2 regions of the Cedecea selenatireducens genome follow, and region 2 is predicted to be linked to the other one. Evidence: predicted binding sites of a transcription regulator. Region 2 holds the regulator's gene; the other holds the start of a gene.
What was found. The regulator CRP, encoded in region 2, controls carbon source genes, mostly activating them, when cyclic AMP is high. The targets are predictions, from matches to a motif close to ATGTGANNNNNNTCACAT.
Positions count from the first base shown of each region.

Region 1: the regulator CRP is predicted to act here: its motif matches at 3,298-3,315, upstream of ACE38U_RS15175 (GntP family permease).

Region 1 covers NZ_JBHIKW010000009.1:22,256-30,156, forward strand. The annotation lists gene ACE38U_RS15160 (methyltransferase) at 1-426, opposite strand, end outside; gene ACE38U_RS15165 (lipoprotein) at 498-884, opposite strand; gene rnk (nucleoside diphosphate kinase regulator) at 1,219-1,629, opposite strand; gene ACE38U_RS15175 (GntP family permease) at 1,790-3,166, opposite strand; gene ACE38U_RS15180 (hypothetical protein) at 3,663-3,824, shown strand; gene ACE38U_RS15185 (hypothetical protein) at 3,921-4,079, opposite strand; gene rna (ribonuclease I) at 4,173-4,976, opposite strand; gene dcuC (anaerobic C4-dicarboxylate transporter DcuC) at 5,067-6,443, opposite strand; gene ACE38U_RS15200 (DUF2946 domain-containing protein) at 6,851-7,264, shown strand; gene ACE38U_RS15205 (copper-binding protein) at 7,332-7,709, shown strand; gene ACE38U_RS15210 (TolC family protein) at 7,721-7,901, shown strand, end outside.
Region 2 covers NZ_JBHIKW010000025.1:12,242-20,142, reverse strand. The annotation lists gene pabA (aminodeoxychorismate synthase component 2) at 1-228, shown strand, start outside; gene argD (bifunctional acetylornithine/succinyldiaminopimelate transaminase) at 318-1,538, shown strand; gene ACE38U_RS21875 (YccS/YhfK family putative transporter) at 1,541-3,625, opposite strand; gene crp (cAMP-activated global transcriptional regulator CRP) at 3,687-4,319, opposite strand; gene ACE38U_RS21865 (OsmC family protein) at 4,633-5,037, shown strand; gene ACE38U_RS21860 (phosphoribulokinase) at 5,075-5,944, opposite strand; gene ACE38U_RS21855 (YheU family protein) at 6,035-6,253, opposite strand; gene ACE38U_RS21850 (hydrolase) at 6,255-7,271, opposite strand; gene ACE38U_RS21845 (LysE family translocator) at 7,332-7,901, shown strand, end outside.

The DNA of each region.
Region 1 (7,901 bases), on a different contig from region 2:
CGCGGGGTAAATGGTCGGCCAGTCGCCAAACACTTTTAAGCCCGAGGGTTTACCCTCTTTTAACGCTTCCTCCAGGAAAAACAGTCCCTGATAACAAACGTCCTGGGTGAAATCCATATTCACACGCGTCATGGTGTCGTGCACCAGGAAATGGCCGATTTTCGCCAGGAAATAATGCGTATTTTGCCTGAAAATAATGCGTCCACTCAGGCCCATATCCAGTAAAACGCTGGCAGCGTATTCGTTAACGTTGCAGGATTCCGTTATTTCTTCGAGGGTTGCGCCCTGTTTCCCTTGCCCGTCGAGGTAAGCGAGCACGCCGGCATTTCGTAGACAGAGCGCCGTTTGAAACAGCATGGGGGCAAAGGCAATTCGCTGGGCTTCCGTAATGGCATCCAATGCGCTAAGACTGTCCTGTTCGTACATGTGCTGCATTACCTGTCAACGTGATAATAAAAGAAGAAACGCCGAACCTTCAGATTCGGCGTTAAGCAAAATTACAGGCCGGAAGAGGCAAGGTTAACCTGGATATCTTTGTCCAGGTTACGAATCCAGCGGTTGTAGTTTTTATGAATTTTGCCGCCGGAGGCGCGCAGGTTCAGGCTATTTTCGTAATTAATAGAATAGCTGTTTGCGGTGTAGTTAATACGCACTTCTGCGGTGAATTCACGAGTCTGCTGGCGTGCTTTGATAACACCTGGGCTAACTTCGTTCATTATCCATTGACGCTGAATACCGGCTTTAAGAATGGCACTTTTAACCTGTGCTTCAGTGTGGCCAGCGCTCACGGTGGTTTGAATGTTCGCGATAGGCGCAGTACGCGCACAGCCTGCAAGAACGCCTAAAATCACAAACATACCGAATAACTTAGCAACCTTTTTCATAACGTCTCCATTTATATAAAACAATCGGAAAAATATCGGCATGGCCGCGTGCAACATTAATCGTTAATTCAAATTAATGGGCGGGAAAATAGAGGGGATACTGTCTTTATGATGGGAAAATAACCTGAAAGCGGGTGTTTTCGTTTTAGGTGAATACAACTCATCAACAAAGGGCGGCAATTTTGTCAATTTTTTTTACAAATGTAAATCTGTGCTTTTAATGCGAAAGCTATAAATATTGGTAGTTGTTGATAGCAATTATAAGCTGATATGGGCGGCGGGAAGTTATGCTTTAAGGTAAATTCCCCTCCTTATATCAGAGGGGAAAACAGAATTAGCGGTGGAATTCACCGGCGGCTTCCGGCTGATATTGCAGCGCCAGCACTTCGAGATGGGTCTGGCCGCCGTTTGGCAACGTCCAGTTGATGGTATCACCCACCCGCAGGCCCAGCAGCGCGGCACCGACCGGCGCCATCACGGAAAGCTGATTGTCGCTGTCGGTCAGGTTGGCCGGGTAAACCAGCGTGCGAACGTGGACTTCCTGATTACTCAGGTCGCGGAACTCTACGCGGCTGTTCATGGAAACAACGTCCGGCGGCATCTTTTCCGGGCTGCACATCTCAGCGCGATCCAGTTCGGCGTTCAGCGCCTCTGCCAGCGGTGCTTTGGTGTACTGCGGCTGTTCCAGCAGGTGGTCAAGGCGTTCGGCGTCTAGTTCGTTAATGATGATGGCAGGTCTGGACATTTTTCTCTCCGTGTAAAAAACAGGGCACTCATGTGCTGAAATCGTACAAAGAAAAACCCTCACCGAAACCGGCGAGGGTTGTACATGTAATCCTGATGATACTGAGCTTAGCCTGCAGTTGAAAGCGAGATCGGTCACATTTTGCTTTTACCCGCAGCGCTCACAAAATCACGCTGCCCAATGCCGCCAGCAGGAAGGCGATGGTCCCGATCAGCGTTTCCATCACGGTCCAGGTTTTCAGCGTTGTTTTCTCATCCATTTCCAGGAAGCGGCCTACCAGCCAGAAGCCGGAGTCGTTCACGTGAGACAGCACGGTTGCGCCGCCCGCGATAGCGATAACGATAAAGCACAGGTCAAACTGGCTCAGGCCGGTTGTGGCTTCGACCATCGGTGAGACCAGCGCGGCGGTGGTGGTCAGCGCGACGGTGGCAGACCCTTGAGCGACGCGAAGCGCGGTTGAGATAACGAATGCGGCCACAATAACCGGCATGCCGGTGTCTGAGAGCACGCCGGCCAGCGCATCGCCGATGCCGCTTGCACGCAGTACGCCGCCGAACATACCGCCCGCGCCGGTAACCAGAATAATGCCGCAGATCGGGCCCAGGGCGCCGTCACAGACTTTTTCCAGGTGCTGACGGCCGTGCTTGCCGCTGAAGACCATCAGCGCAAAGAACACGGTGATCAGCAGCGCAATAGGCGTCTTGCCCAGCATGCGTAAGAAGTTAACCAGCGTGTTGTCCGCGCTGACCCAGCCGAGCACCGTGGCGGTATTGAGGCCGGTATCCAGGAAGATAAGCCCCAGCGGCAGCAGTAAAATTGTCATCACCATGCCGAAAGACGGCGGCTGATGATTCTCGTCTGCCTCAATTTTGCCCAGGAAGGAGCTCGGCAGCGGAATGTCGAATTTCTTTCCGGCATACAGCCCGAAGAGATAGGCCCCGATGTACCAGGTCGGGATGGCGATAATCAGCCCCACGACGACCAGCAGCCCGATGTTGGCACCCAGCAGTTCACTGGCGGCAACCGGGCCAGGATGGGGAGGCAGGAGCGCATGCATCACGGCAAAGGCACCGGCCGCCGGGAGCGCATATTTCAGGGTTGAGCCGCCAAACTGCTTCGCCACGCTGAAAATAATCGGCAGCATCACCACCAGGCCTGCGTCGAAGAAGATAGGGAAGCCGAACAGCAGGGACGCGACGCCAAGCGCGAAAGGCGCCCGGTGCGAACCGAACGTGCCCACCAGGGTATCGGCCAGCACTTTCGCCCCGCCGGAGATTTCCAGCAGGCGGCCGATCATGGCCCCAAGCCCAACCAGTAAGGCGACTCCCGCCAGGGTGCTGCCAAAGCCGCCCAGAATCGTCGGCACGATTTTATCGAAAGGAACGCCGGTGACCAGCGCCACTGCGACGCTCACCAGGGTTAGCGCCAGGAAGGCATGCACGCGAAAGCGCATGATCAAAACGAGCAGGAGCACGACGGAGCAGGCTGCAATGCCCAACAGGGTTCCTGCGCCTAAACTTGTTGTTATTTCGGTCATTTTATTTCCCCAAGGCCGAATTTTTGGATGAATGCACCAGAGGCGTGCCTTCAGGTGGTGCTGATACCGGTAACATGATATCGGTAACATTGGGGCGGCTGTAAACGAACTCTGTCATGTTCGTTTACATTTTGGGATGAAGTTCAAACAATCAAAATAATCAGAGTGAAAGGTGAGCGCGGGAATTGTTTGGTCAGAAAAAATCTGACATGCACCCGTGTCGGGTTTGGCTCGCAGGCGGAGGATATGGGGGATAGAATTTACCCAGGGGGGTATCCAGTTGTCGGCAGACAGTAGAACGACTGTGTTTTTATTATGTTTTTCTGGCAGTAATCCTTTATGGGTAATTTATTTCAACGGGGCGGAAAATTCTTGTGTTTATTTTCACGCTGGCTAAAATCCACGCCCGTTGAATATCATTGGGAAATGCAGTTTCTTTGTGTTTTTAATCTAGTTTGTTGATATTGTTAGTATTAATTTCATCATGGATGGTTCTATGCTTAAAGCGGTTTTTTTCTCTACGGCGCTACTGCTAACCGGCTGTACGGCCTCGGATTTTATCAGCGCGACGGGTGAAATATTAAATGCCAAAGACTCGCATGATAAAAATATGAGAAATGAAAGAATTAAGGCTGCTAATAAAGCCGCAGGTTATTAATTCAGGCTTTCAGTTCGGTAATTCCGTAGCAGAAGAGATGTATTTTCGAATTATCGAACGAGCGGGCCACCGTTTTATACGCTGGCCCGAATGATACTAACGAACATTGTGTTCAGCAATCGGCAGCAGAAGCTCTTTGAGGATCTCGTAGCGCTGCTGTGGCGAGAGCCAGATGCATCCCAGCAGTTTTTGCTTTTTACCTTCCTGCTCAAACTGCGCTTTTAACTGCAGTAAATACCGTTTTGTTCTGCTCATGGTGACCTCCAGTTCCGATACCTGAAGGCTATAACCAAAAAACCTGAACAAATAGTGATGCGATTAATTTTTGACTTCAGTATTTATCTTTGCTCAGTAGCCAACCGCATCCAGGCGGAAGCTTTTCCCGCAGTTACCGGGATGTTTTTGCGGTGCAAACGAGGCGCTTTGCAGCGGCTGGTTGATCTTATCTGCCAGCAGTGAGATCTGCATTTCCGTGAGAAAGGCCGGATTGCCGTCGCAGGTTAGCTTGATGGCCTCGACGGCGTCGCTGCCCCAGGTGTTCTTCACGGCTTTGTTGAACGCCTTACGCGTTACCACCTGGCCGTAGTTCTGGGCAAGAAATTTACCAAACTCGCTCTGCTTCACTTCGCCGTTAAGCCGTACCATCGTGCCGAAGTAATCGTCCGGGTTAAAACCAAAGCAAACGCCATGTTTGGCGTATTCGTAGCGCTCAAGGCAGGACTGGCCTCCAGCGCCGGGCATCACACCCGCCAGTTTTGACGCCATTTCAACGGAAAGCCCGGTATCCGGCGCAGCGCATTTGTTTGAGGCTCTGGCTTCGGCCATATTCGGGATGGGGCGAGTCGCACAGCCGTAACGCATCCAGCGTTTTTCATCCACGCCGCGCGAGGCGATGGACTTGGGTAACCCTGGCCACAGGCCATGAACGGTAAGGTATGCGCTTTTATCCGCCTGTTCCTGCTGAGCTTTACACTCGGCGGGCTCGTTGCGGTTGCGATCGTGCATGCTCTGGCAGAAGCCGGTTTGCCAGGAAAGCGCCAGCACGTAACGGTTAAAATCCCCGTACTGGCTGGGCTGCAGCGAGTCGGCGAAAGCGAGCGGGCTGAGGAAAAGCGGGGCGCAAAGCAGTAAATGACGCGGGGTGAAATTCATCGTTATTCTCTTATCTGTCCTGGAGGCGGGCTTATTATAGGCATAAAAAAAGCGCCTTACGCAGGCGCTTTTAGCGAAGGCGAGCGTCTTTTAGTGAACGATCGCCGCAGCAGGAACCAGAATCTCCGTGGCGATAATCACCACGATGAGGCCGACGGCAACCGGAACAGATGTGCGTTTTACCACCTCAAAAGGTGAGATTTTTGCCATCCCTGCGACGGCAACCACGACGCCGGACACCGGTGAAATCGTGCGCCCAAGGTTGGAGGCCTGCAGCATCGGAATGGTCAGGTAAGCCGGATTAATGCCGGAAGAGTGGGCCAGTTTCGGGATCATTTCAACGAAGGCGTAGAACGGTGCGTTACCGGAGCCGGTGGTCATGGCCGCCAGCATGGTCAGCACGACCAGCACCAGCATCAAAATAATACTCGCCGAGCCAAACGAGGTGGCAATTGAGATCAGGCTTTGAATAAAGCCGATGGTGCTCAGCCCCTGGGCAAATACGCCGGCGGCAACCAGCAGCATCACCACGTTGGCGAAAGCATCCGCCATGCCGCGGTAGCACACTTCCATACCGGAGAAGACGTGCTGGGTATTGAAGCTGCGGAAAAACTCAATCAGGGCGGCAATCAGAATACAAATCACCAGGATGGTAATGATATGCAGCTGCGGGCCCCATTTGCCGTCGAAAATCAGCACGCCGATGATCGGCGTAAACGGCAGCAGGGCGTAGAAAGAGGGCGCGGTGGTCTGAATTTCAGTCACGTCCAGCATTTCGTGGGTGATGTGCTCTTTTTTATCGAGATAGCGCTGCCAGAAGAAGTGCGCAATCGCCATGCTGATGATGGCCGCAATGGAGATAGGAATCGTTGTTTTAAACGCGAAATCGACCAGCGACATTTCTGAAGCCTGCGCCGCCAGCACGACGTCGCCGGAGGTCGGGGCCAGAATAATGGCCGCCGGAGAGGCACAGATGGCCGCCGCAGCGCCGCGGCTGATGCCGACGTTGACCATGACCGGGAACAGCGTTGCCATTAACAGTACGCCAAGGCCAGTTGCGGATGAGACCGCCAGCGACATCAGGCAGGCGACGAAGTAGGCGGCAATCATCAATAAATAAGGCGAGTTGATGAACTTCAGGGGCTTAGACGCCAGCTTGACCACCACATCGTTGGCGCCGATGTGGGTCATGTAGGCGGCAAAACCGCAGAGCATCATGATCATCATGCCGAGGTCGCCGCCGCGGCTCATCAGCAGGATTTTGACGTATTCAAAAATGTCCGTAGCGGTGTAGCCGGTGCCTTCTGAGCTGGCTGGCAACACTTTATGCCCCATTAGCGCACTGGCGATAAGCAGCAATAAGCCGCCGACAAACAGTACGCCGGTGGCCGAGTAGCCTTTGATGATGTAGCGGGCGACGCCCACAATCACCACCACTCCAATAATCAGTTCCAGAATTGTAAGCATGATATCCCCAGGTGCGTTAAGGCGCTCTTCGGCGTCCTTACGCTTGCCGCTAAAAAAGGTTTTCTTTCAGAAAATTAAAAAGTGTTTTTTTACAGCCGACTGTAAAGGGCTAAGAATTTGCCTCAGAACCCGTTTAGAGTTTCTGATGAACATCAATTTTGATTGCAACGGATCAACTTTAGATAAAGGTTTTGCAGGCTGCATTACGTTTATTGAAGGTGATGATGAAAAAGAGGGAATAAAAGTTGTACGAAAATTGTGGGTAAAACCGGCAATTCGTTGCGCGGAAGTAATAATTATTTTGCTGATTTGTTAGCGACAGGGTTTTTCGTAAAGCATTTAAAAAACGCTTTAAAACGCGATGTACTGCTGCTTATACTGCCGGTCACTTTCATGTCGGGGTTTTTATGCTGCACACCTCCCTCTGGTCGACAGGCCGCTGGCGCTTTATCAGAAAGCATCTTTTGATGCTGCTGTTGGCGTTGGGCTGGTTTTTTGTCAACAGTCAGGTGGCGATAGCCTCTTACGATTGCCCGGTGGATATGACCGCTGGCCCAATGGTAGCTCAACATGAAGGTTCGATGCAGATGCCTGATAAGGCGATGCAGGCGAAACTCAGCAATCCGCTGTGCGAAAAGCACTGTGTGCCGGATGTGATGCAAAAAGACAACGGGCACAGTTCCCCGGTGGCTTTACCGGTTACCGACTCGCTCGCGCTAATTGCGCCTCAGTGCTCAACCGCCGTTGAATCCACTCCTTACGCTACACCTCCAGCAACAGGACCCCCGGCAACCATTCGTTTTTGCCGTTTTAGAGAATAACTCCAGCACCGTCAATGCTTTGGGGCTTAGCCCTGTTTCCCTTTGACCGTGTTTTTGGAGATAAATTATGTTTAACGCTATTCGTTCTGCTGCGGCCTGTGCGCTGCTTGTTGTTGCCGCTTTCCCTGCTTTTTCCGCTGAAACTTCTCACGATATGTCCTCCATGAAGGGGATGTCCGATATGCCAGGCATGTCGATGTCTTCTGATGCCGTCCCTTCTGCTCAGGTCTACAAAACCGAAGGCGTAGTGAAGAAAATCACCGCCGATACGGTCTCTATTGCCCATCACCCCGTCGCCGGGCTTGGCTGGCCAGCCATGACCATGACGTTCGCTTTGCCGAAAGACGGTTCGCTGCCTGCGTTAGCCTTGGGGGAGAAGATTGCTTTCTCTTTCGCCCGGCATGCAGCCGGGTATCAGCTGGTTTCCGTAACCCCGCTTAACTAACCGAGGTTGCCATGAAACGACACACCCTGAGCCTCTGGCTCGGCGGGGTGCTGTTGACTGCGTCTGTCTCTGCCGCTCAGGCGGCAGAGTTCAGCCTGCAACAGACTCTGCTGGCCGCCGAACACTATTCTGCGGCGCTGTCCGCCAACCGTAACCAGAGCGACGCGCTAAACGCGATGGCCGACTCTGCCC
Region 2 (7,901 bases):
GGCGTATTTCGCGGGCTGAATAATCCGCTGACCGTGACTCGCTACCACTCGCTGCTCATCGACCCTGCCACCTTGCCCGACAGTTTTGAAGTCACTGCCTGGACGGATAAGCAGGAAATCATGGGGATCCGCCACCGCTCGCTTGATCTTGAAGGCGTGCAGTTCCACCCGGAAAGCATTCTCAGCGAGCAGGGGCATGCGCTGCTGGCGAATTTCCTGAAGCGGTGAATTGTTGCTTGCCTGGTTTTGGTTTTTTATGCATATTTCGTGATTATATTTTCATTCATGTCTAACGCATAAAAACGGGTGGGGAATAAATGGCAACTGAACAATCAGCGGTTACGCGGGCAACCTTCGATGAAGTGATTCTGCCGATTTATGCACCGGCAGAGTTTATTCCAGTTAAAGGAAAGGGCAGCCGCGTGTGGGACTCCGCCGGGAAAGAGTACGTGGACTTTGCCGGAGGCATCGCCGTGACCGCGCTGGGGCATTGCCATCCTGCGCTCGTTGAGGCGCTGAAGGCCCAGGGCGAAACCCTGTGGCATACCAGCAACGTTTTTACCAATGAGCCAGCCCTGAAGCTTGCCCGTAAGCTGATCGACGCCACCTTTGCCGAACGCGTCGTCTTCATGAATTCCGGCACGGAAGCAAACGAAACGGCTTTCAAACTGGCCCGCTACTATGCTTCGACCCGTCACAGCCCGTACAAAAGCAAAATCATCGCCTTCTACAATGCGTTCCACGGCCGCTCGCTGTTCACCGTTTCCGTAGGCGGGCAGGCTAAATACTCCGACGGCTTTGGCCCCAAACCGGCCGACATTATCCACGTGCCATACAACGACCTTGCGGCGGTGAAAGCGGTGATGGATGACCATACCTGTGCGGTAGTTGTTGAGCCGATTCAGGGTGAAGGCGGCGTGACCGCTGCGACGCCGGAGTTCCTCCAGGGGCTGCGTGATTTGTGTGATGAGCACCAGGCGCTGCTGGTGTTTGATGAAGTCCAGTCCGGGATGGGCCGCACCGGCGAATTATTCGCTTATATCAACTACGGCGTCACCCCGGATATTTTGACCAGCGCCAAAGCCCTCGGCGGCGGTTTCCCGGTGAGCGCGATGCTGACCACCCATGTGATTGCCTCCGCGTTCCACGTGGGCAGCCACGGTTCAACCTATGGCGGTAACCCGCTGGCATGTGCGGTGGCCGGTGCGGCTTTCGATATCATCAATACGCCAGAAGTTCTGCAAGGCGTGGCGGTGAAGCGCCAACTGTTCGTTGAACAGTTGCAGAAGATTAACGACCAGTTCGATCTGTTTAGCGATATTCGCGGCATGGGGCTGTTGATTGGCGCAGAGCTGAACGAGAAGTACAAGGGACGTGCCCGTGAGTTTCTCTATGCGGGAGCGGCTGAAGGCGTGATGGTGCTGAATGCCGGCCCGGACGTCATGCGTTTTGCGCCTTCGCTTATCGTTGAAGACGCGGATATCCTGGAAGGAATGCAGCGCTTCGCTAAAGCCGTTGCCCGCGTGGTGGCTGGCTAATCTTAACCCGAGCGCCGCAGGCGGCGGCTCAGCCAGATCCCATGCTGAGGCCGCTGGCGCCAGGCTACCGAGGAGATGGTATGCATGGTGTTCAGGTGGCCAATAATCCGCTGTAAATGCTGCTCCATGGTGCTTAACGGCCCCGTGGGCAGCGTGTCCGCATCCAGAATATTGGCGTCGTTCGATCCGCCAGGCCCGTCATACTCCAGCCTTTGCTGGCAGCGCTGTAAGCCTATTTCACAAGACTGCAGGTACTTTTGCGCCAGGTCCGGCGTGAGCATGTTGTGCTCGCGCGCCAGAGTTGTCATGGCGTTGATATGCTCGACGATGAACTGGCTGTGGGTCACCCAGAGCTTCATGTCTGCCAGATAATGAGAGTTAAATCCGGGTTCCTGCATCGCCTGGTTGAGCGAGTTGAAGAGCGCGTTGTGCGCCTGGTTGACCCGCATTCGTTGCCAGGCCAGAGGCGTGGGTTCCGGATCGTTGCTCAATATCAGGCGAATCGCATCCTGGTCGGCCTCGAGCGCGTCGTGGGCGTTCTGGCGCAGCAGGCCAGTTTGCCACTGTGGCCAAAGCCAGATCATGCCGCCAAAGGCAATCAGGCAGCCGAGCAGCGTGTCGATAAGCCGTGGAATGATGTAGCTTTCGGCGCTCAGGGTAATGAGCTGCAGGGTATATACCGCCGTGACGGTAAAGCCGATGGTGGCCCAGCCGTAGCTTTTGCGAATGAACAGATAGCTCACCAGGGTAATCATTAGCATCGCCAGCAGGGTGTAGCTGTCCGGGACGTGGAAGTGCAGGGTGATGCCGGCGATACACAGCCCTGCCATGGTGCCAGCCGCCCTGTGCACGATACGTACCCGGGTGGCGCCGTAGCCGTTTTGCGTCACGAACATCACGGTCATCAGGATCCAATACGGTTTAGGCAGATGTAAGAAGGACCCGAGCAGGCTGGCAATCGTCAACATTACGCCTAAACGTGCGGAGCTGCGCAGCGCTGATGACTTGAAGGAGAGATAGTTTTTCAGGGCCGGGAAGAACGGCAGGCGGCGCTCCCGATCTTCCATTAAATCCCTTACATACAGCGGGCGTTGGGTTTTCAGCACCCGGCCGATGCGGCTGAAGTGATAATGGCAGAACTGCCCGACCGGGTTATCCGGGTTCTGGCGGGCGATCTTTTCCAGGGCGTCGATCTGCTTGTCCATGGTAAAGCGCGTCGGGTAGCGGTGGTAGAGAATATCGTCTGCCAGCACCCGCAGGCGCGCGGCGATGGTTCGGGCGTTCCAGCGGATCACCGCCTCGGCATGGCTTTGCTCGACCAGCTTCTGGACCTCTTCCGGCTGATGCAGGCTAACCGAAATGTGCTCCTGCAAATCCAGGGCGACCTGGAAAGCGCGTAGCAGGCGTTTGTAGCCATTTTGCTGATTGGCCGACAGCATATGCAGCTGCTGGTAGCAGGTCGTTATCAGGTCGACGGCTTTCTGCTGACGTACCAGCAGCGGCGGTAGCGCTTTTTCAGGATCCGTATGCTGGGTCAGCAGGCTGTACTTTGCTTCGCAGTAGTCCGCAAGCTGGCGGTACAGCAGGCTGAGCGACTCTCTGAGCGGCTGTTCACGCCATAGCCTGAACCAGAACCAGTTAAACGCGCCGTACCAGATGGTGCCGGAGATATAGAGCACCATCGGTTTCCAGATAGGCATGTTGCCGGCCATGCTGAGCGTAAAAATGGCGGCAATCAGCGACGCGGGCAGCAGGCGAGCATGCAGCGAGCTTATCTCCGCCGTGACGCCGAGCAGCAGGGCCATGACGATTAATATCGCAGGCAGCGGGACGTGGGTGTAAAGCAGCAGCAGCTGCATGATAAGGCTGCTAACGGCGAACAGGCTGCCGCCGATGATCAAGCGTTTGAAGAAGCGTTTATGCGGCGTGTCCAGCCCGGCAATGTTGCAGCAGGCAGGCACTAACGAGAAGAGCAGGCCATTTTGCAGGCTGCCGAGAATCAGGCCGATAGCCACGGGTAAACACAGCACCAGGGTTTGCCGCAGCGCGTAGTTAACTTCCGGGTGATAAATTAATCTCTTCCACATAGCCTGAATTGTAGAGACAAAAAAGGCGTGTTACCGAAGCGACACGCCTTTATGGGGCTAATTAGCGAGTGCCGTAAACGACAATCGTTTTACCGTGTGCGGAAATGAGGTTCTGGTCTTCCAGCATTTTCAGAATACGGCCAACGGTTTCGCGGGAGCAGCCCACGATCTGACCGATTTCCTGGCGGGTGATCTTAATCTGCATCCCGTCCGGGTGGGTCATGGCGTCCGGCTGTTTAGCCAGGTTCAGCAGCGTCTGTGCGATACGGCCGGTCACGTCGAGGAAGGCGAGGTTGCCGACTTTCTCGGAGGTCACCTGCAGGCGACGCGCCATCTGGGAAGACAGACGCATCAGAATGTCCGGGTTGACCTGAATCAGCTGGCGGAATTTTTTATAAGAAATTTCAGCTACTTCACAGGCTGACTTGGCGCGAACCCAGGCGCTACGCTCCTGGCCTTCTTCGAACAAACCTAATTCACCAATGAAATCACCCTGATTCAGATAAGAAAGGATCATCTCCTTGCCTTCTTCATCTTTAATCAGAACAGCTACGGAGCCTTTGACGATGTAGTACAGCGTCTCCGCCTTTTCACCCTGGTGAATCAGCGTGCTCTTCGACGGATACTTATGAATGTGGCAATGAGACAAGAACCATTCGAGAGTCGGGTCTGTTTGCGGTTTGCCAAGCACCATGCGCGGTTATCCTCTGTTATAAACTGGCTACCAAAGACAAGACTCGGAACCTCTTGTCTGGCGTTGCAATCGTGAAATTTTCCCAAACCCTGGGAACTGGCGGGCAGGTCACTCCTGCGGCCTGTAATTAGTCGTTTCCTCTGCTTACGGCATAAACTTCTCTGTATAGCAGCAGCATCCGGATTGTTTTAGCATAGCTTTTGGTAAGTGTCTTGTCTTGTCTCGTTTCAGCATGACCTGGATCGCCTTACGTTGCCAGTTTTCACGTAGGCGCGTAATCTGAAAGAATATTTTCTCAACTGGAGTAGGCAAAATGCAGGCACGTGTTAAATGGGTGGAAGGCATGACCTTCCTCGGTGAGTCCGCTTCTGGCCACCAGATCCTGATGGACGGTAATTCTGGCGATAAAGCGCCAAGCCCAATGGAAATGCTGCTGATGGCGGCGGGCGGCTGTAGCGCCATTGACGTGGTGTCGATTTTACAAAAAGGCCGCCACGACGTGACGGACTGTGAGGTGAAGCTGACTTCGGAACGCCGCGAAGAAGCGCCGCGTTTGTTCACCCATATTAATCTGCACTTTGTGGTTAGCGGAAAAGAGCTGAAGGATAGCGCCGTCGCTCGCGCAGTCGATCTTTCTGCTGAAAAGTATTGCTCGGTAGCGCTCATGCTTGGGAAAGCGGCAAACATTACCCACAGCTATGAAGTGATCGAAGCTTAAGCGTCAAAAAGGCGGCATTCACGCCGCCTCTGCCGAATCAGGCAATCTTCCTGCCTTCCGCCAGTCGCTGCACCAGCGGCCCCATAATCAGCTCCATCGCCAGCCCCATTTTTCCGCCAGGCACCACCAGGGTGTTGATGTGGGAGATAAACGATCCTTGCAGCATCGCCAGCAGATAAGGGAAGTCGATGTCGTCCAGGCCGCGGAAGTGGATAACCACGAAGCTTTCGTCCAGCGACGGAATTGCCCGGGCGGCAAACGGGTTAGAGGTATCCACCGTTGGGACGCGCTGGAAGTTAATATGGGTGCGTGAAAACTGCGGGGTAATAAAGTTGATGTAATCGTCCATCGAACGCACGACGGAGTCCATCACCGCCTCCCGCGAATGACCGCGTTCGCCGGTGTCGCGAACCAGTTTTTGAATCCATTCCAGGTTAACGATAGGCACCACGCCAACCAGCAAATCTACGCAGTCGGCCACGTTGTGCTGCGGGGTGACAACGCCGCCGTGCAGGCCTTCATAAAACAGAACGTCGGTTGGCTCCGGCAGCGGCTGCCACGGCGTAAAGGTGCCGGGCACCTGGTTCCACGGCACGGCTTCATCGTAGGTATGCAGATATTTACGTGATTGCCCTTTGCCGCTCTGGCCGTATTCGATAAAGGTTTGTTCCAGTAATCCGAAGTCATTGGCTTCTGGCCCAAAATAGCTGATGTGGCGGCCGGCATCGCGCGCCTTGCGGATGGCCATGTCCATTTCCGGGCGGGTATAGCGATGGAAACTGTCGCCTTCAACTTCGGCGGCACGCAGGTTGAGCTGCTGGAAAATCTTGCGGAAGGCGAGGCTGGTGGTGGTCGTTCCGGCGCCGCTGGAACCTGTGACCGCAATAACCGGGTGTTTGGCTGACATAGGGTGACAACTCCATGAAGGATCGGAAAAAGGTCTGGTTTCTGATTGTTATACTTTTCAGCCAGTATAGATCACCCCGCCGGTTAGCGGTCAGCCGCGAAACTGCCCGCGCGGCATAATGTTTACCGTTTCATGGAGTTCAGACCAAACCAGCACGGCTTCGCCGCTTTGCAGCTGGCGCTTCACGTCGGCGACTTTTTGCGTCAGCGAGCGCTCCTGCTCACCATAATCGGTGCCTTCGCGTAATACAAAAGATTCAATCAAACTGTCGAGCGTTTCAGGGGCGAGATCTTGCCAGGGAATGATCATTTCAGTGGTCCAGGAAGCGGGTTAGCCAGTCAGGGATGCGCTGCTCAAGCCACATCTGCGGGCGCAGCGGCGTGCCGCCAACGAAGCCAACGTGGCCGCCATAGGTGGTGAGCTGATAGTGGATATTCGGCGGCAGCGTTTCGCGGTCCGGGATCACGTGGTGGTCCATAAACGGATCGTCTTTGGCGTGAATAATCAGCGTTGGCGAGGCAATGTCCGGCAAGAGCGGCATGGCGCTGCACTGGCGGTAGTAGTCCAGCGCGTCGGCAAAACCGTGAATTTTTGAGGTAATCAGGTCATCGAACTCGCGAATCCGGCGCAGACTTTTGAGTTTACGCAGGTCGATAGGCAGCGAACCGGGGTAGCTCTTCAGCTTGCGGGCGGCATTTTTCTTCAGCAGGTTCAGCAGATAGTGCTGATAAACGCGCGAGAAGCCTTGTTCCATGTGATAGCAACATTGCTCGAGCATCAACGGTGCGGAGACGATAACCCCCGCTTTCAGCGTACAGGCCGCGCCCTGTTTTGCCATCAGGCAGGCGAGCATATTCCCGCCCAGCGAAAAACCAACCGCAGCGGTCGGGACTTCGCCATAGCGCTGATTTAGCCAGTCGAGGAAATACGTGCCGTCTTCGGTTTCGCCGGAGTGATAAATGCGCTCTTTGCGGTTTGGCACGCCGCTACAGCCGCGAAAATGCATCACCACGCCTAACCAGCCGCGCTTTTTGGCCGCTTCAATCATGCCGTGAGCATAGGGACTGTGAAGGCTGCCTTCCAGGCCGTGAAACACCACCAGACGCGGTTTTTGCATGGCGGTTTGCGGATCTTCGCTCCACGCAAGATCGACAAAATCCCCGTCCGGCATATCCAGGCGCTGCCAGTGAGGTTTGAAATTGATTCGGCGGCGAATCAAACGTGGGATCATGGTTTGCAGATGCGGATTACTGAGTCCGCGCATCGGGCGGAAATCGTCACCTTCATCATGATGAATATTCAATTCTAAAGGACTTGTACTGGCCATATCACACTGTTAGTTTCGTTTAGTTCGCTAATTATTCTTCGGGTGTGGAGCACCCAATTCATGGACTTAACGCTTTTTCTGTCGATGCTGGGCTTTCTCTGGGTCGCCGCGATTACACCTGGCCCTAATAATACGCTACTTACCGCGTCCGGGGCGAATTACGGTTTCTTCCGCAGCCTGCCGTTGATGATTGGCATCATGCTCGGGATGCAGTGCATTCTGGTGCTGGTGGCCTTCGGCGTCGGGAGTTTAATCCTGCTTTATCCGGCTTTGCACCTTATCCTGAAGATTGCCGGTAGCGTTTATCTTTTGTGGCTGGCCTGGAAAATTGGTACCGCGAAATACGAGCGGCTGGAAACGGATGCTGCCCCGCCGTCTCCGGTACCTTTCTGGCAGGGTGGCCTGCTGCAGGTGATAAACCCTAAAGCCTGGCTGATGGCGCTGGGTGCCGTGGCAAGCTTCAGTCTGGCTGGCGCCGATTATCTGCATTCCGTGGCGATGATTAGCGTAGGCATTGCGCTGGTGAACATCGTGGCCGGCGTAATCTGGATAGCCTTTGGCAGCCTGATTGGCCTGTTCCTGCGCAGCCGCCGCTCCTGGGCCATTTTCAACGTTAGCATGGGCGTGTTA